2 regions of the Streptomyces sp. PKA51 genome follow, and region 1 is predicted to be linked to the other one. Evidence: riboswitches for the same ligand, from Rfam matches in the RefSeq annotation. Region 1 holds a riboswitch; the other holds the start of a gene.
The links. A riboswitch is a leader RNA that binds a small molecule or an ion and turns the genes downstream of it on or off. The one in region 1 is predicted to bind thiamine pyrophosphate.

Region 1 (9,572 bases):
GGGTGGTGCCGGCCGGGACGGCCCGGCGCTCGCCGTTGACGCTGATGACGTGGGTGGTCATGCGGGCTGCTCCTGGAGTGCGGGGGTGAAGCGGAGGGGGGAGAAGGGGCGGGCCTCCGCGGGCAGCCGTCCCTCGGTGAGGACCTCGGCCATGACGTCGCCGGTGACGGGGGTGAGCAGGACGCCGTTGCGGTGGTGGCCGGTGGCGAGGTGCAGGCCGGGCAGGGCGGTGGGGCCGAGCAGCGGGGCGTTGTCGGGGGAGCCGGGGCGCAGCCCGGCGAGGGTTTCCACCAGGGGCAGTTCGGTGATGCCGGGCACCAGTTCGTGGGCGTCGCGCAGCAGTTCGTAGACGCCGCCGGCGGTGACGGTGGTGTCCCAGCCCTGTTCCTCGGTGGTGGCGCCGACGACGAGTTCGCCGTTCTCGCGCGGGACGAGGTAGACGTGGCCGCCGCGCACCACGGCCCGTACGGTGCGCGAGAGGAACGGCCGGTACGGGCCGGGTATGCGCAGCCGCAGCACCTGGCCCTTGACGGGCCGTACGGGCGGCAGCACCTCCTCGGGCAGGCCGGTGAGGCGGCCGCTGTGGCTGCCGGCGGCCAGGACCGTCCGGTCCGCGGCGACGCGGGTGCCGTCGGCGAGCTCGGCGCCGGCGGCCCGGCCGCGGGCGAGCAGGGCCCGGACGGCGGGGGAGCGGTGGAAGGTCACCCCGGCCCGCTCGCAGGCGAGGAGCAGGGCGGCGGCCAGGCGCCGGGGGTCGGTCTGGTGGTCGCCGTCGACGCGCAGGCCGCCCTGGACGGCGGGGGCGAGCATCGGTTCGAGCCGGCGGCACTCGCGCCCGGACAGCCACTGGGACTGCAGGCCGCAGCGCTGCTGGAGGGCGTGCAGTTCCTTCAGGTGGGCGCGGTCGTCGGCGTCGAGCGCGACGGCGAGGGTGCCGCAGGCGCGGTAGCCGGTGTCGAGGCCGGTGGCCTCGTGCAGTTCCGCGGTGAAGGCCGGGTAGCGGCGGGCGGAGGCGAGGTTGAGGGCGAGCAGCGTCTCCTCGCCGTAGTGCAGTTCGGTGACGGCGGCGAGCATGCCGGCGGCCACGCGTGCCGCACCCCCGCCGGGCTCCGGGTCGGCCACGACCGTGGCCAGGCCGCGCTGTGCGGCGCGCCAGGCCGTGACCAGGCCGATGATTCCGCCGCCGATGACCAGGACGTCGCAGGATGTGTCGGACGTGCCGTTCGCAGCGTGCATGGGCGTCCAGCCCCTCCCTTCGCCGGCATGACCCGGATCAGGTTCGTACGGTCGGAGGCCGTCCAGCCTCCCTCTCAGCCCGGTGCGCCGGGCTCCCGCGAGTGCTTGCAGCCTGCCACCCTAGTACGGGCCGCGGGCCGCCCGGAAGGCGGCGGTGCGCCCGGCGGGGGTGACGCTGTGTCAGAGGTCTCGCCCACGGGTGCTCCGGCGCGCACGGCCCGCGGGCCTACAGTTGATCGGGTGAGCGAGCAGACGAACACCTCCGGTGACCGCCGCGTCGTCATCGTCGGAGCGGGCATGGCGGGCGTGCAGACCGCCGTGGCCCTGCGCGAACAGGGCTGGACCGGCAGCATCACGCTGCTGGGCGCCGAGCCCCACCCGCCCTACGACCGCCCCCCGCTGTCCAAGGCCGTGCTGCTGGGCACCGCAGAGGACTCCGCCTTCGCCGTGGACTTCGGCTCGCTCGGCATCGACGTGCGCCTGGGCACGGGCGCCACCGGGCTGCGCGCCGAGGAGCGCACGGTGCTCACCCCGGCGGGAGAGGTGCCCTACGACATTCTGGTCATCGCCACCGGCGCCGAGGCGGTGGCCCTGCCCGGCAGCGAGGACGTGCCGGGCGTGCACGTCCTGCGCACCTTCGACGACGCCGCCCTGCTGCGCCCGCTGCTGACCGAGCGGCGCCGCTTCGTCGCGGTGGGGGCGGGCTGGATCGGTGCGGAGTTCGCCACGGCCGCCCGCGAGGCGGGCTGCGAGGTGACGGTGGTGGAGGCCGCCGGCCAGGTGCTGCCGGGGGCGCTGCCGCCTCAGGTCGCGGCGCCCATGGCCGCCTGGTACGAGGAGAGCGGCGTGCGCCTGCTGACCGGCACGCCGGTGACGGCCGTGGAGGCCGGCGCGGTCGTCCTCGCCGACGGCACGCGGCTGCCCGCCGACGCGGTGGTCGTGGGCATCGGCGCCCGGCCGGCCACCGGCTGGCTGGCCGGCTCGGGCGTCGAGCTCGCCGAGGACGGCTCGGTGCGCGCCGACGACCGGCTGCGCACCTCGCTGCCGGGCGTCTACGCGGTCGGCGACTGCGCCTCCTTCCCCTCCGCCCGTTACGGCGAGCGGCTGATGGTGCACCACTGGGACAACGCCCTGCAGGGCCCGCGCACGGTGGCCGCGAACATCGTCCACGGCCCCGAGGAGAGCCCGGTCTACGACCCGGTGCCCTACTTCTGGTCCGAGCAGTTCGGGCGCTTCGTGCAGTACGCCGGGCACCGCGCGCCCGGTGACGAGCTGCTGTGGCGCGGCGATCCGCAGGGCGCGGCCTGGACGGTGTGCTGGCTGCGCGGGGACGTCCTGGTGGCGCTGCTGGCCGTGGGGCGGCCGCGCGACCTGGCCCAGGGCCGCAAGCTCGTCGAGCAGGGCGCCGCCCTGGACCGGGAGAAGGCGCGGGACGCCGCGGTGCCCCTGAAGGCGGCCGTCCTGACCCCCGCCGGGCGGCCGGTGGAGTGACCTGCGGGCGACTTGCGGGCCCGGCTCGGGTCAACCCGGCTACCGGCTGTCAGTCCCGGATGGCAGGCTTGTCCCTGTGACCGAGATTGACACGAAGATCGATGCTCTCGTTCCTGCCTGGCTCAACCTCCCCGACATCGCCGAGAAGCTCGGTGTCGAGGTGACGCGCGTGCGGCAGCTGGTCAAGGAGGGCCAGCTGATCGCCGTCCGCCGGGGCGAGAACCGAGTGCTCATGGTGCCCGCCGCCTTCATCGGCGAGGGCAAGGTGGTCAAGGGCCTCGCCGGGACCTTGACGCTGCTGCGGGACGACGGCTTCAGCGACGAGGAGATGCTGGAGTGGCTCTTCACCCCCGACCCGACCCTGCCCGGCACCCCGGCCGACGCGCTGCGGGAGAATCGCGGCACGGAGGTCAAGCGCCGGGCCCAGGCACTGGCCGTCTGAGCCGGCACCCGTAGTACGACCTGCATCACCGCAACCACTGACACCGTCCGGCGTACGGGCCCGGGGCAGCGCGCCCCGGGCCCGTACCGCCGCCGACCGGGGGGAGCCACCGCCCATGCCCGTCGCCGCAGCACGCGAGCGGCTCGCGAACGCCCGGCTGTACCTGTGCACGGACGCCCGCAAGCGCCAGGGCGACCTGCCGGAGTTCCTCGACGCGGTCCTCTCCTCGGGGGTGGACGCGATCCAGCTGCGCGACAAGGGCATGGAGGCCGGTGAGGAGCTCGAGCACCTCGCCGTCTTCGCCGAGGCGGCGCGCCGGCACGGCCGGCTGCTGTCCGTCAACGACCGCGCCGACGTCGCGCACGCGGCCGGCTCGGACATCCTGCACCTGGGCCAGGGCGACCTGCCGGTGCCCGCGGCCCGGGCGATCCTGGGGCCCGACGTGCTCGTCGGCCGCTCCACGCACGCCGAGGCCGAGGTCGAGGCGGCCGTGGCCGAGCCCGGCGTGGACTACTTCTGCACCGGCCCCTGCTGGCCCACCCCGACCAAGCCCGGCCGCCACGCCCCGGGCCTGTCCCTGGTCCGCCACGCGGCGGCGCTGAGGCCCGAGCGGCCCTGGTTCGCCATCGGCGGCATCGACGCGGGCAACCTGGAGCAGGTGCTCGACGCCGGCGCCCGGCGGGTCGTCGTGGTGCGGGCGATCACCGAGGCGGACGACCCGGGGGCGGCCGCCGCCGACCTCGCCCGGCGCATCCGCGCCTACGACCTGTGACCGGTTCCCGGTACGCGGCCTGTCCACGTACTGGGACGATTGACGGATCACCATCGGCGAATCGGACATAAAGCCGAACTCGGTTGGGGCCGGGTCGGGACGCGGGTTAACTTGCCGGTATGGCCCTTGGCACAGCGTCCACCAGGACGGACCACGCGCCCACCATCCGTGAGCTGCTCGCCTCGGGCGAGCGTTCGTACTCCTTCGAGTTCGCCGCGCCCCGCTCGGAAAAGGGCGAGCGGACGCTGTGGAACGCCATCCGGCGCATCGAAGCGGTGGCACCCACCTTCGTCTCCGTGACCTACGGCGCCGGCGGCTCCTCGCGCGAGGGTACGGTTCGGGCCACCGAGCGCATCGCCACCGACACCACCCTCACCCCCGTGGCCCACCTGACGGCCGTCAACCACTCGGTCGCCGAGCTGCGCAACGTCATCGGGCAGTACGCGGACGTGGGCATCCGCAACATGCTCGCCCTGCGCGGCGATCCGCCCGGTGACCCCATGGGCGAGTGGGTGCGCCACCCCCAGGGCGTGCGCTACGCCGCCGAGCTGGTGCGGCTGATCAAGGAGTCGGGCGACTTCTGCGTGGGCGTGGCCGCCTTTCCCGAGATGCACCCGCGCTCCACCGACTGGGAGACGGACGTCAGGCACTTCGTGGCCAAATGCCGGGCAGGTGCCGATTTCGCCATCACCCAGATGTTCTTCCACGCCGAGGACTACCTCAGGCTGCGCGACCGGGTGGCCGCCGCCGGCTGCGACACCCCGATCATCCCGGAGATCATGCCGGTCACCAACGTCCGCCAGATCGAACGATTCGCACAGCTCAGCAACGCGACGTTCCCCTCCGACCTCGCCGAGCGGATCCTCGCGGTGCAAGGCGACGCGGCCGCTGTACGCTCGGTCGGGATCGAGTACGCGACCCGGTTGTGTGCCCGGTTGATGGCCGAGGAGATTCCCGGGTTGCACTTCATTACCCTGAACCACTCCACGGCGACGTTGGAAATCTACGAGAATCTGGGACTGCACCAGCGGTCCTGAAGGCCGGCCGGACAGCGGCGGGCCGAACGAGAGGGGCGTTAATGGGCTGGACGGTCCTCTACATCGCGTTCGGTGTTGTCGCGCTCTGGCTGTTGGCCGAGGTGCTGCTGCAGTACAAGGCGCGCCTGCGCTGGCGGCTGCTCGCCTTCGCCGGTTTCCTCGGCGTGGTCGCGGGCGTGGTCTTCCCGTCCGTGGCCGTCATCGTCGTGGGCGCCATCGCCTTCGCCGTGGGCCAGACCTTCGTCACGCTCTCCTTCCGCCGCGGCTTCACCATGGGCTGGGCCCTGCGCCGCGGGGACGCACCCGACGCCCCGCCCTCCGCCGCGGCCCCGGCCCCCGGCGGCCGGGCGGCGGCACGCGCCGGGCGCCGCCGCAAGGGCGAGCGCCGCGGCGCACCCGCCCCCGCGCCGGCCGCGGCCCCCGACGTCACCCTGCCGGCCGACGGCCCCGGCGCCCTCACCGCCGTCCAGGAGCCCCCGGCCGCCGAGGCCACCGCGCTGCTCGACCCGGTCCTGGACGCGGGCGTGCCCCAGCAGCCGACCGCCGAGCAGCCCCACCCCATGGGCTACCCGGCCCCCGGCCAGGGCGGCTACGACTACGGCCGGCAGCCGGCCGCGGAGACCCCCGCCCACGACGGCGTCCCGGCGGGCCAGTTCGACTACGGCCAGGGCCAGTACGCCTCGTACTCCGACCCCTACATCGGCAACCGCGCCCCGTCCTACGAGCAGTACGACGCCTACGGCCAGCAGCAGCCGTACGCACAGCAGGGCTACGGCTCCGGCGGATACGGCCAGGGCGCCTACGGCGGGCAGCGCTACGACATGGACACCCCGCCCGGCGGCGTGTGGGTGCCGCAGCAGCGCGACACCGACGCGGCCCCGCAGGCCGGCCAGCAGCCGCCCTACCCGCCGCAGCACCTGCCCGGCCAGGGACAGGGCCACGACGAACAGCCCTACCGCTACTGACCTCCTGACCCAGGCCCTGTCCGGCGGATCTTCGTCGCGGGGCAGGGCCCGATCTGTGGCTGCCGCCGCGTGGGCGCGATCGGCCGGCGACGGCCCGCGGTCGGCGCGTCACCCCGAGACCGGGGCGAAGCACCCTGTCTGCGGGCGCGTCGTGGCTTGTCGCGCCCGCGCGGCGGCAGCCGCAGATCGACAACGCCCCGCGCCCCTACGGGGCGCTGCGTGATCCGCCGGACGGGCCCTGGCGGCCGCAGGTCCTCACTGGGAGCCGCGGAAGTCGGCGCCCTCCACGATCAGTCCGGCCGCCAGGGCCCCCGACATCCCGGCGTGCGCGAGCCCGCCGCCGGGGTGGGCGAAACCGCCCACCCGGTACAACCCGGGCAGCGGCGCCGCCGTGCCCGGCCGCAGGAACGCGCCCTGCGCACCGGCCAGTACGGGCGCGGGCACCCCGCCGCCCACGGCGCCCGTCTCGCGCTCGATGTCCGCGGGGGTGCGCACCTCGCGCCACAGCACCCGCTCGCCCAGCCCCTCGACCGCCGCCCCGGCGGCCTCGATCATCCGCTGCGCCCACGCGGCGGCCGTGGCCGCATCCGTCCAGTCCACGCCGCGGCCCTGCGGGGCCACCGTCGCGGTCAGCGTCACCGCTTCGTGGCCGTCGTCCGGGCAGGTGCCCGCGTCGTCGGGCCGCAGCACGGTCACCGTCGGCAGGTGGGCGGTCCCGCCGCGCGCACCGAAGACGCCCTCCAGCTCCGCGGCCCTGTCCGGGGCGTGCACCACCGTGCGGTGCGCCGTACCCGCGGGCCGCGCGCCGCGCAGGGCCAGGAACACGCCGAACCGGCCCGCGGCCACCGGCCCCACCGGCTCGCCGGCGCCGGGGGCGAGCGCCGCCGGCCGCTGCGGCGGGACGCCCGCCACGACCGCGTCCGCCTCGACGACCTCCCCGCCGGCCAGGCGCACCCCGGCCGCCCTGCCGTCCTTCTCCACCACGTCCACGACCTCGGCGCCGAAGAAGAACTCCACGCGCCGCGCCCGGCACCGCTCGTACAGGGCCTGCGCCAGAGTGCGCAGCCCGCCGCGCACGTACCAGGTGCCGAAGGTCTGCTCCATGTACGGCAGGACGGCCGCACTCGCGGGCGCGGTGCGCGGATCCAGGCCGTGGGCCAGGGCATGGCCCTCCAGCAGCGCCACCAGGCGCGGGTCCTTCAACTCCCGCGCCCCCACCTGCGCCAGCGTGGTGGGGGCGGCGCGCCGCAGCAGCCCGCGCCGGCGCGGCGCCGGGTAGGGGTCCTGCCCCAGGGGGCCGATGCGCTCCGGCCGCAGCGGCTCCTCCAGCAGCGGCCGGCGCGTGGCGTCCCACACCTCGCGCGCACGGACCATCAGCTCGCTCCAGCGCTCGCCCGCCCCGGCGCCGACGGCGGCGTCCAGCGCGGCCACGACACCGGCACGGGAGGCGTCGGGCAGGGCGAAGGAGGTGCCGTCGGCGAAGACGTGCCGGGCGGCCGGGTCGACCTGGACCATCTCCAGGCTCTGCTCCAGCGACTCCTTGCCCGTCTTGACGAACAGGTCGCGGTAGACGGCCGGCAGGTGCAGCAGCCCCGGCCCCGTGTCGAAGACGAACCCGTCCCGCTCCAGGCGCCCCAGGCCCCCGCCGTACGTACCCGACCGCTCGTACACCGCCACCCGGTGACCCGCGACGGCGAGCCGGGCGGCGGCGGCCATCGCGCCCATCCCGGCGCCGATCACCACAATCCGTGCCATGCGCCGACTCTATCCGCAGGCCGGAGGCGTCTGAGTACCCGTACTCAGGCCCGCGGATGAGTACGTGCACGGATGGGCCGGCCCCACCCGTTGCGCGAGAGTGGAGCCCGCGGAAAGGGAACCGCCGGGGCCGGCGCCCGCCGGCACGGGGCGGCGGAACGGCCCCGGCGGCCCTCGACGCGACGGGGGAGCACGGGGGAGACCAGGGGGAGCACGGGGGGAACACGGGGGAGAGCCGTGGCGGTGCGGGCCGAGGGGGATCGGCCCGCACCGTCACGGCCTTACTGCCGTGTGCCGCTGACGCGGCCCTGCAGCAGGCGCGAGAGCGCCGAGTGCACCTCGTCGATCGACCGCTCCGGCTGGAAGGACTGCCAGTCCAGTGCCGCCACCAGCACCATGCCGAACAACGCCGAGGCCGTCAGCGGCACGTCGAGCTCCTCGCTCAGCTCGCCGCCCGCGACCGCGTCCCGCAGCACCGACTCGATGACCGCGATCGCCTTGCGCCGCACCTGCATCAGCGTCGACTGCCAGGCCCGGTTGGTGCGCCACAGCTCCGCCACGTACAGCTGCATCAGCGCCGGATAGCGGGTGATGAAGTCCAGGCCCGCGCGGATCATCGCGTCGAGCGCGTCCACGCGGCTGCCGCCGCGCCGGGCCGTGTCGTCGGCGGCGGCCTGCAGGGAGTCGGTCAGCAGCTCGATGCCGTGCCGCAGCAGCTCCTCGAAGAGGACGGTCTTGCTGGCGAAGTTGTAGTAGACCGTGCCCTTGGCCACGCCGGCGCGCTCGGCGATCTCGTCCACCGTGGTGGAGGAGAAGCCCTGTTCCGCGATGAGGGTGACCGCTGCCTCGAAGAGCCGGCGCCGGGTGTTCTGCCGGCGCGTACCGCTGCTGTCCATGCCGGAGATTCTCCCCGGACCGACCGCCTGCGCGCTCACAGACTCAGCTCCGGGTGCAGCCGGTCCACGGACCAGACCTGTTTGCCGCGCGCCGCCCATGCCGTCAGCGCCAGCGCACCGGCGGTGAACGCCGCCAGGACGCCGCACGCCTGCCACACCGGCGCCGACGGGCCGCCGGTGATCAGGTGCCGCAGCGCGTCGACGACGTAACTCATCGGCAGGAAGGGGTGCAGGGCGTTGAAGAAACCGGGGCTGGTCTGCACCGGATAGGTGCCGCCCGCGGAGGTCAGCTGCAGCATGAGCAGGGCCAGGACGAGGATGCGTCCGGCCGGCCCGAAGCGGGCGCCCAGCCACTGCACGATCGCGGCGAAGCAGGCCGCCACCAGCACGAGGAAGCCCGCCGTGCCGGCCGCGTCGGCCATCTGCAGGCCCACCGCCCAGTGCAGGACCGCCAGCAGGGCGCCGGCCTGCAGGGTGCCGACGGCCACGACCGGCAGCCAGCCGGCGAGCGCGATCCGCCAGCCGGGCGCCCCGGCGGCCAGCGCACGCCGGTTGAGCGGCGGGATGAGCATGTAGGCGACCATCGCACCGACCCACAGGGACAGCGGGATGAAGTACGGGGCGAACCCGGTGCCGTAGTTGGGGGCCTTGTGCAGGGCCTGGGAGGCCAGCCGGACCGGGTCGGCCATCACGTCGGTGCGCGCGTCGCGGTCCTTCGGCCCGTAGTCGGGGATCTTCGCGGCGCCGTCGTGCAGTCCGTCCGCGAGCCTGGCCGAGCCGTCCGAGAGCTTGACCATGCCGCCTTCGAGGGTGTCCGCGCCGTCGCGCAGCTTGCCGATGCCGCCGTCGAGGCGGGCCGCGCCGTCCTTGGCGTCGCCCAGCCCGCTGTGCAGGCGGCCGGCGCCCTGGTGGATGCGGCCGGCCCCGTCGGCCAGCCGCTGGGCGCCGTCGTTGAGGGCGTTGACCTTGGCGACGGCA
Region 2 (9,572 bases), on a different contig from region 1:
GCGGCGCCGAGCTGCAGCAGCGCGGCATGGACCGGGCCCGGTCCGACTACATGGGCATGCTCGGCACCGTGATGAACAGCCTCGCCCTGCAGGACTTCCTTGCCAAGGAGGGGGTCGAGACCCGGGTCCAGACCGGCATCACCATGGGCCAGGTCGCCGAGCCGTTCATCCCGCTGCGCGCCGTGCGGCACCTGGAGAAGGGCCGCGTCGTGATCTTCGGCGCGGGCATGGGCATGCCCTACTTCTCCACCGACACCACCGCCGCCCAGCGCGCCCTGGAGATCCACGCCGAGGCGATCCTCATGGGCAAGAACGGCGTCGACGGGGTCTACGACTCCGACCCGAAGAAGAACCCCGACGCCGTGAAGTTCGACGCCCTCGAGTACGGCGAGGTGCTCGCCCGCGGCCTGAAGGTCGCCGACGCCACCGCCATCAGCCTGTGCATGGACAACAAGCTGCCGATCCTGGTCTTCGAGCTCCTCGCCGAGGGCAACATCGCCCGTGCGGTGAAGGGTGAGAAGATCGGCACGCTCGTGAGCGACCAGGCCACGCGGGACTGACGACCCGCAGCCGTCCGCCTCGGCCACCGAAATGAGGCGGACGGCAACTCCGCGCCGGGGGAAGACCTCGGCACGGGGATGGACAACTGCCTGCCGGTCGGACACCGTGCAGGAGAAGACGCGCGCAGGGGCGAGGCTCTGCTTACTGATAACACCAGGAGCAAGTGGTGATCGAAGAGATCCTCCTCGAGGCCGAGGAGAAGATGGAGAAGGCCGTCGTGGTCGCCAAGGAGGACTTCGCGGCGATCCGCACCGGGCGTGCGCACCCGGCGATGTTCAACAAGATCGTGGCCGACTACTACGGTGCGCTGACGCCCATCAACCAGCTGGCGTCGTTCTCGGTGCCGGAGCCGCGCATGGCCGTCGTCACCCCGTTCGACAAGACCGCGCTGCGCAACATCGAGCAGGCGATCCGCGACTCGGACCTCGGCGTCAACCCGAGCAACGACGGCAACATCATCCGGGTGAACTTCCCCGAGCTCACGGAGGAGCGCCGCCGGGAGTTCGTCAAGGTCGCCAAGACCAAGGCCGAGGACTCCAAGGTCTCGATCCGTTCCATCCGCCGCAAGGCCAAGGACGCCCTCGACAAGCTGGTCAAGGACAAGGAGTCCGGCGAGGACGACGTCCGTCGTGCCGAGAAGGAGCTCGACGACACCACCGCGAAGTACGTCGCGCAGGTGGACGAGCTGCTCAAGCACAAGGAAGCCGAGCTCCTCGAGGTCTGATGAACGACGCATCCTGGGGAGCCCCGCCGCGCCCCGGCCACTGGGGGGCCACCGACGCCGGACCCCCTCCCGGCACCCGCTGGGAGGACGGTCTCCCGGCGGGTCCTGTGCACGACATGGGCGACGCGGCGCAGACTCGCCCCATGCCCATTGTGCCCGGAGAAGGCGGATACCAGGACGACGATGCCGACCGTGACCAGGGGGCCCCGCACCTCGGCGGCCCCCTGTTCCGCGACGAACGCGATCACCGTGACACAGGGGAGCCCGCCATCCGGCCGCACGAGCCCGCCCCCCAGGCGCCCAAGGCGAAGAAGAGCGCCGGCCGGGACCTGCGCGCGGCGATAGGGGTGGGCGTCGGCCTCGGTGCCGTCATCCTCGCCTCCCTGTTCATCTACAAGCCCGTCTTCCTCGGCGTCGTCGTGATCGCCGTGGTGGTCGGGCTGTGGGAGCTGACCTCCCGCCTCGCCGAGCGCAAGGGCATCCGGGCCCCCCTGGTGCCGCTGGCGATCGGCGGCGCCGCGATGACGGTCGCGGGGTACGTGAGCGGCGCGGAGGGCGCGTGGGTGGCCATGGCCTTCACCGCGCTCGCCGTGCTGGTGTGGCGCATGACGGAGACGCCGGACGACTACCTCAAGGACGTCACCGCCGGCATCTTCGCGGCGTTCTACGTGCCCTTCCTCGCCACCTTCGTGGCGTTGATGCTGGCCGCGCAGGACGGCGCCTGGCGGGTGCTGACCTTCCTGATCCTGACCGTCGTCAGCGACACCGGGGCGTACGCGGTGGGCTGGCGGTTCGGCAAGCACAAGCTCGCCCCGCGCATCAGCCCCGGCAAGACCCGCGAGGGCCTGGTCGGCGCGGTGCTCTTCGCCATGGTGGCGGGCGCGCTGTGCATGCAGTTCCTCATCGACGACGGCGTCTGGTGGCAGGGCCTGCTGCTGGGCCTGGCGGTCGCCGTCAGCGCCACGCTGGGCGACCTCGGCGAATCCATGATCAAGCGGGACCTGGGCATCAAGGACATGGGCGCCCTGCTCCCCGGCCACGGTGGGATCATGGACCGGCTGGACTCGCTCCTGCCGACCGCACCGGTGGTCTGGTTGCTGATGGTGGCCTTCGTCGGGGCCGGCTGATCCTCAAGACCGCCCTGACCTGCGTCTTCACCGCGAGGGGGCCCGTCGTCCACAGGACGGCGGGCCCCCTCGCCGCGTCTGCGACACTGGTAGGACCATGCCAGGCCTGCTCCGGGGGACCAACGGCAGGACGGTAAAGGGCCTCTCATCCGCCGGTTTCCGTGCAGACGAGGGGCCTTCGTGCGCGTGGGTACGGTTTCGGGCCGGGCTCGGCTGATGCCCGCGATGGCGAGTGCCGGCTTCCACTCGGGTCGAAGGTTTTGCGCAAGACGATGCCACTGGCGCTGTTGGCGAAGCAGCACTCGCTTGAGTCGTCGACGCGCCGTTGTGCTTCATCCACACCCTTCGGCAGGGCGAATGCGGCGGTGCTTCGGATGAGCCTGACCGCCCGGTATCGCCGCGTGGTCCGCGCCGTGAAGACTTGTCCCGGCGCCAGGGCACGATGCAGTGCACCTGGGCGGTCGGTGGCCGGAGGGACTTGGCTGCTGCACGGCTTCGGATGAGGCCCGTTGTCGACAGCAGCCGACAGGCGAGGCCAGAAGAAGTCTTGTTTGCGACAGGCTGAAAGCCTGTGTGAGATCGTCGCGGATCACTTGCGGGTCCTCGGCGATGGGTGAGGATCCTGTGCGGGCCTGCGACAGATTGCACAAGAACCTTGCCACGTGCGCCAGTTCGGTGCTTGTACCGCGTACGATCTCCGCATGAACGCGCCATTCGCCACCCAACTCCTTGGGTGGAAGCCCGGTAAGAAGAACGCCAACTCGGCTGGTCTCGTACCGAACTGTGCCGATTCGGACAGCGCTGCTTCTGTGGAACTGGCTGCCGGCATGCTCGATGCCTTGGGAGTCGACCCCGGCGTCGCGTCCGCGGTCCCTGCCGACCCCGGAGGTCCGCTCGAGGTCGCGGTACAACAGCACCTGGCCACTTCTCTCGAAGTGACCGAGGAACGAATGTGGCACGTACAGCGCGGGCGCGTGATTTCTGATTTCTCTCAGTATGGACACCTTCGCAAGGTGGACGAGCTTCTCAAAATGGAATCAGCGCTCCGGGTCACCATTGGAACCGATTATCTCATCAAGCCCGATGTCACCGTTGCGATCCTTGGGGCGCCTACGGTCCATGGTGTCCCGTTTCTGCATGCGGCGGTGAGTTGCAAGTGGACGATCAGAAGCGATCGGGTCCAGAATGTGCGGCACGAGTTCAATCAGATGATCAAGCATCGCCGCGGGCGGCTCCCTCATCTGGTGGCTGTGACGGCCGAACCTCTCCCAAGTCGTTTGGCTTCCATTGCTCGAGGCACCGGGGAAGTCGACGCTGTTTACCATATTGCCTTTGATGCTCTTGCCGATTCCGTCGCGCAGTACGGAAACAAGACCCAGAAAGAAGCCTGGGAAGAGTGTGTCCAGCAGGGACGGCTCCTCAGCTATTCATCCCTTGCGGATTCCATAGCTTCCTGGTAGCTCCCGGACGGGGTTTGGGTCGTTGTCAGTGCCCTGCGGTACGCTCTTGCGTTGCTGCAGGGCCGTACATCCGCAACTCGACACCATGGAGATCACGTGCAACCCGTCCAGATCGTGGACCTGTTCGCCGGCCCGGGCGGGCTGGATGTGGCAGCCGAGAAGCTCGGTGTTCCCACGGTGGGCGTTGAGTGGGACTCCGCCGCCTGCATGACTCGTCGTGCGGCCGGACTCGGCACGGTTGAAGGCGACGTGCGTCGCTACGGGCCTTCGAGCTTCCCGGATGCCGACGTGCTGGCCGGTGGACCTCCCTGTCAAACCTTTACTGTCGCCGGCAGCGGGGCCGGACGACGCGCCCTGGACGACGTCCTGCGGTTCGTGGATCGCATGGTGGCCCGCGAGGACCGTGAAGAGATCGTGAAGGATCTCGCCAAGATGGAAGACGAACGCACCGGGCTGGTGCTGGAGCCTCTCCGCTGGGCGCTTGAAGCGATCGACAAACGCGACAAACCTTACAGGGCGATTGTTCTGGAACAGGTGCCTGCGGTGCTCCCCGTGTGGGAAGCCTATGCAAAGGCCCTCCACAGCGAGGGCTACTCGGTTGACTGCGGAATTTTGCAGACGGAGGCCTACGGGGTCCCTCAGACGCGAAAGAGGGCTGTGTTGATCGCCCGATTCGGTGTGGAATCCGTCGAGCTGCCACGTCCGACTCACCGCACTTACAGGAAGGGCGTTCCGCGCGAGGCCGGCGACGTGTCATTGGCGCCTTGGAGGACGATGGGCGACGTCCTTGATCGCGACTATCGATTCCTTGTGATCTCCAATTACGGGACGGGGGGGGACCCCAAGGCGCGGGGTCGGCGCGGCTCGTGGGAGCCGTCGGCAACCGTCACCGGAAAGATTTCACGAAACCGTGTGGTGTCTCCGGAGGAGCGGGAGCTCGAGCGGTTTACGTTCTCGGAGGCCGGATGCCTTCAGACGTTCCCGAAAGACTATCCGTGGTCCGGCAAGGACATCGGCCAGCAGATCGGTAACGCCGTACCGCCGCGTCTTGCCATGCACATTCTCAGCGCTGCCTTTGGTTGGGCGCCACCGACCGAAGCCGTCCTGCAGAAGCTGGATCGATGGCGGCCTGAGGTGCCCGCAGCCGAGTGCGACACCGCCCTTGAGGTCTCGGCCGCAGCGGTGTAGCACCGGTGTCGTCACGCTCGCGAGGGATGCCTGCCGCGAGTGACGCCGGCGGGGCGATCGCAAAGCGGCTCCGGTCCGTGGATGGCCGCCGCCGTGTGGTGAGGTCGGTGAAGTCTGCTGACCTGCGAGAATGTCACCTCACCGAGTGATCGCGCGCGGCGAAGCAGGGCGGGTGGACGACCCTTGACGTGCTTGATCTGCAAAGGTGCATGGACGGCCTCCAACGCCGAGGAGATGCGGAAGCGGGGATTCCTATTCGGAGGCAAGTAGCAGCCGCGGGCACCGTTGCCACCACGCCCGAAGACCAGCGGTCACGCCTACACGTAGTGGGCGCCGTTCGCCTACGGTTCCGTGACCGTGATCAGCCTCCGGCGCTTACGTGAGCGGACTCACCTGGGATCGCCTGTAGGCCCTCGGACACGGCCGGGAACGGTCCACGACCACCGGTGAGGACCGCAACAGGTTCGCTCCACGGGCCGGCTATCGCACTGCTTCTGCGACACTGGTAGGACCATGCCTAAGCCCGGAGAACTCACTTTCGTCGCCCCGCGCGGAGCCAAGCTGCCGCCGCGGCATCTCGCCGACCTCTCGCCCGCCGAGCGCCGCGAGGCCGTGGCCGCGATCGGCGAGAAGCCGTTCCGCGCCAAGCAGCTGTCCCAGCACTACTTCGCGCGGTACGCGCACCAGCCCGAGGCGTGGACGGACATCCCGGCCGCGGCCCGCGCCAAGCTGGCCGAGGAGCTGCTGCCGGAGCTGATGAGCGTGGTGCGTCACGTCTCGTGCGACGACGACACCACCCGCAAGACCCTGTGGCGCCTGCACGACGGCAAGCTCGTCGAGTCGGTGCTGATGCGCTACCCGGACCGGGTGACGATGTGCATCAGCTCCCAGGCCGGCTGCGGCATGAACTGCCCGTTCTGCGCCACCGGCCAGGCCGGCCTGGACCGGAACCTGTCGACGGCCGAGATCGTGCACCAGATCGTCGACGGCATGCGCGCGCTGCGCGACGGCGAGGTGCCGGGCGGTCCCGCGCGGCTGTCCAACATCGTCTTCATGGGCATGGGCGAGCCGCTGGCCAACTACAAGCGCGTCGTCGGCGCCATCCGTCGGCTGACCGACCCCGAGCCGGACGGCCTGGGCCTGTCCCAGCGCGGCATCACGGTCTCCACCGTGGGCCTGGTCCCGGCGATGCTGCGGTTCGCGGACGAGGGCTTCAAGTGCCGTCTCGCGGTCTCGCTGCACGCCCCCGACGACGAGCTGCGCGACACCCTGGTGCCGGTCAACACCCGCTGGAAGGTCCGCGAGGTCCTCGACGCCGCCTGGGAGTACGCGGAGAAGTCCGGGCGCCGGATCTCCATCGAGTACGCCCTCATCCGGGACATCAACGACCAGGCCTGGCGCGGTGACCTGCTGGGCCGGCTGCTCAAGGGCAGGCGGGTGCACGTCAACCTCATCCCGCTCAACCCCACCCCGGGCTCGAAGTGGACGGCCTCCCGCCCGGAGGACGAGCGGGCCTTCGTCGAGGCGATCGCGGCCCATGGCGTGCCCGTCACCATCCGCGACACCCGCGGCCAGGAGATCGACGGAGCCTGCGGCCAGCTGGCCGCCGCCGAGCGCTGAGCGGCCGCCACGGGGCGGTCACGGGCCCGGCAGGGGCCCCTGGCCGTCCTGGTACGGTTCCTTCGCACAAATGAACATTCCGACAGGGGAGCGCAGCGAGCGCTGAGAGTGCGGCACGGCCCGCAGACCCTCGGACCTGATCCGGTTAGTACCGGCGTAGGGAGTCAGCACCACCATGAACACCATCCTTCGGCGTGCCGTCGTGGCGACGGCCGCCGCGGCCCTCGGCCTGCCCGTCCTCGCCGCCTGCGGCAGCTCCGACTCCGGCTCCGCTTCGGGCTCCGGCGGCAGCGGTTCCGGCGACAAGACCGTGCGGCTGGTCTCCCACGACTCGTTCGTGGCCTCCGACGCGGTCCTGAAGCAGTTCACCGCGCAGACCGGCTACAAGGTGCAGGTGATCAAGGGCGGTGACGCCGGTGCGGCCGTCAACCAGGCGATCCTCTCCAAGAGCCACCCCCAGGGCGACGTCTTCTTCGGTGTCGACAACACCCTGCTCTCGCGTGCACTCGACAAGGGCCTGTTCACCCCCTACCGGGCCAAGGGCGCGGACCGCGTCCCCGCCGAGCTGCGCGGGGACACCAAGGACCGCGTCACCCCGATCGACTACGGCGACATCTGCGTCAACTACGACCGCGCCTACTTCGCCGACAAGAAGCTCGCGCCGCCGCAGACCTTCGCCGACCTGGTCAAGCCGGAGTACAAGAACCTGCTGGTGACCGAGAACGTCGCCACCTCCTCGCCCGGCCTCGCCTTCCAGCTCGGCACCGTCGCCGCCTTCGGCGAGAACGGCTGGCAGGACTACTGGAAGAAGCTCAAGGACAACGGCGTCGAGGTCGTCGACGGCTGGGAGCAGGCGTACAACACCCGCTTCTCCGGCTCCGCCGCCGGCAAGAAGGCCAAGGGCGACCGGCCGCTCGTCGTCTCCTACGCCTCCAGCCCGCCCGCCGAGGTGATGGGCGTCACGCCCGAGCCGGCCGAGGCGCCCACGGGCGTGGCGACCGGCACCTGCTTCCGGCAGGTCGAGTACGCCGGCCTGCTGAGCGGGGCGAAGAACACCGAGGGCGGCAAGGCCCTGATCGACTTCCTGGTGGGCAGGACCTTCCAGGAGGACATGCCGCTGCAGATGTTCGTCAACCCCGCCAACCGGGACGCGCGCGTCCCCGAGCTGTTCACCAAGTACGGCGCGAAGATCACGCAGTCGGCGACGCTCGACCCCCAGCGCATCGCGCAGCACCGTGACCAGTGGATCAAGACGTGGTCCTCGCTCGTCCTGAAGTGACCCGTCCCGAAGGGACCGATGCACCCCCGGGTGCCGCCCCGCGCGGCGGCACCCGGCGTACGGCGACGCGCCTGGCCCTGATGGCCGGGCCGCTCGCCTTCTTCGGGATCTTCTTCGCCTACCCCGTCGCCGCCATCGTCGCCCGCGGCCTGAAGGACGGCGACCGGTGGCAGCTCGCCCGCATCGGCGAGGTGCTCGGCGACCCCGCCACCGGCCACGTCCTGTGGTTCACCACCTGGCAGGCCGCCGCCTCCACGGCGCTCACGCTGCTGCTCGCGCTCCCCGGCGCGTACGTCTTCGCACGCTTCGACTTCCCCGGCAAACGGCTGCTGCGCGCCGTGGTCACCATCCCCTTCGTCCTGCCGACCGTCGTCGCCGGCTCCGCCTTCCTCGCCCTGCTCGGCCGCGGCGGACTGCTGGACGAGCTGTGGGGCGTCCGCCTGGACACCACCGTCTGGGCGATCCTGCTCGCCCACGTCTTCTTCAACTACGCCGTCGTCGTCCGCACCGTCGGCGGACTGTGGGCCCAGCTCGACCCGCGCCAGGAGGAGGCCGCCCGCGTCCTGGGCGCCGGCCGCTTCACCGCCTGGCGACGGATCACCCTGCCCGCCCTCGCCCCGGCCGTGGCCGCCGCGGCCCTCATGGTCTTCCTCTTCACCTTCACCTCCTTCGGCGTCGTGCAGATCCTCGGCGGACCGCGCTACGCCACGCTGGAAGTGGAGATCTACCAGCAGACGGCACAGCTGCTCGACCTGCCCACCGCCGCCGTGCTCACGCTGCTGCAGTTCCTGGCCGTCGCCGTCCTGCTCCTCGTGCACGCCCGCACCGTACGGCGGCGCGAGGCCACCCTGCGGCTCGTGGACGCCGCCCGTACCGCCCGCCGCCCCCGCGGCGCCGCCCAGTGGACCCTGCTCGCCTCCGTCCTGGCCGTCGTCGCCCTGCTGCTGATCCTGCCGCTCGTCGTCCTCGTCGAACGCTCGCTCGACGGCCCCGACGGATACGGCCTGGCCTACTACCGCGCCCTCGCCTCCGCGGGCGGCACCGCCGGCACCTTCGTCGTCGCCCCCCTCGAAGCCATCGGCAACTCCCTCGCCTACGCCGCAGCCGCCACGGCCTTCGCCGTCGTCATCGGCTCCCTCGCCGCGGCCGCGCTCACCCGCCGCGAGGGCAGGCTCGTCCGCGGCTTCGACGCGCTGCTGATGCTCCCCCTCGGCACCTCGGCCGTCACCGTCGGCTTCGGCTTCCTGATCGCCCTCGACGAGCCCCCGCTGGACCTGCGCACCTCCTGGATCCTCGTCCCGCTCGCCCAGGCCCTGGTCGGCGTGCCCTTCGTCGTACGCACCGTGCTGCCCGTGCTGCGCGCCGTCGACACGCGCCTGCGGGAGGCCGCCGCCGTGCTCGGCGCCTCCCCGCTGCGGGCCTGGCGCGAAGTGGACCTGCCCATGGTCGGCCGGGCCCTGGCCGTCGCCGCCGGCTTCGCCTTCGCCGTCTCCCTCGGCGAGTTCGGCGCCACCGTCTTCATCGCCCGCCCCGACAGCCCCACCCTGCCCGTGGCCGTCGCCCGGCTGCTCGGCCGGCCCGGCGCACTGAACTACGGGCAGGCCATGGCCCTG

Region 2: linked by a shared signal. The riboswitch ahead of AC27L3_RS24740 (thiamine ABC transporter substrate-binding protein) and the one ahead of thiO (glycine oxidase ThiO) in region 1 are both predicted to bind thiamine pyrophosphate.

Annotation. Positions count from the first base shown of each region.
Region 1 is NZ_BAAJPZ010000035.1:11,053-20,624, reverse strand. Features, by position in the region: gene thiS (sulfur carrier protein ThiS) at 1-61, opposite strand, end outside; gene thiO (glycine oxidase ThiO) at 58-1,236, opposite strand; TPP riboswitch at 1,234-1,345, opposite strand; gene AC27L3_RS28705 (NAD(P)/FAD-dependent oxidoreductase) at 1,477-2,727, shown strand; gene AC27L3_RS28700 (Rv2175c family DNA-binding protein) at 2,804-3,169, shown strand; gene thiE (thiamine phosphate synthase) at 3,285-3,941, shown strand; gene metF (methylenetetrahydrofolate reductase [NAD(P)H]) at 4,061-4,978, shown strand; gene AC27L3_RS28685 (hypothetical protein) at 5,020-5,943, shown strand; gene AC27L3_RS28680 (phytoene desaturase family protein) at 6,199-7,698, opposite strand; gene AC27L3_RS28675 (TetR/AcrR family transcriptional regulator) at 7,980-8,594, opposite strand; gene AC27L3_RS28670 (YhgE/Pip family protein) at 8,630-9,572, opposite strand, start outside.
Region 2 is NZ_BAAJPZ010000021.1:46,469-56,040, reverse strand. Features, by position in the region: gene pyrH (UMP kinase) at 1-560, shown strand, start outside; gene frr (ribosome recycling factor) at 728-1,285, shown strand; gene AC27L3_RS24760 (phosphatidate cytidylyltransferase) at 1,285-2,412, shown strand; gene AC27L3_RS24755 (NgoMIV family type II restriction endonuclease) at 3,114-3,872, shown strand; gene AC27L3_RS24750 (DNA cytosine methyltransferase) at 3,969-5,060, shown strand; gene rlmN (dual-specificity RNA methyltransferase RlmN) at 5,574-6,680, shown strand; TPP riboswitch at 6,755-6,860, shown strand; gene AC27L3_RS24740 (thiamine ABC transporter substrate-binding protein) at 6,856-7,959, shown strand; gene AC27L3_RS24735 (ABC transporter permease) at 7,935-9,572, shown strand, end outside.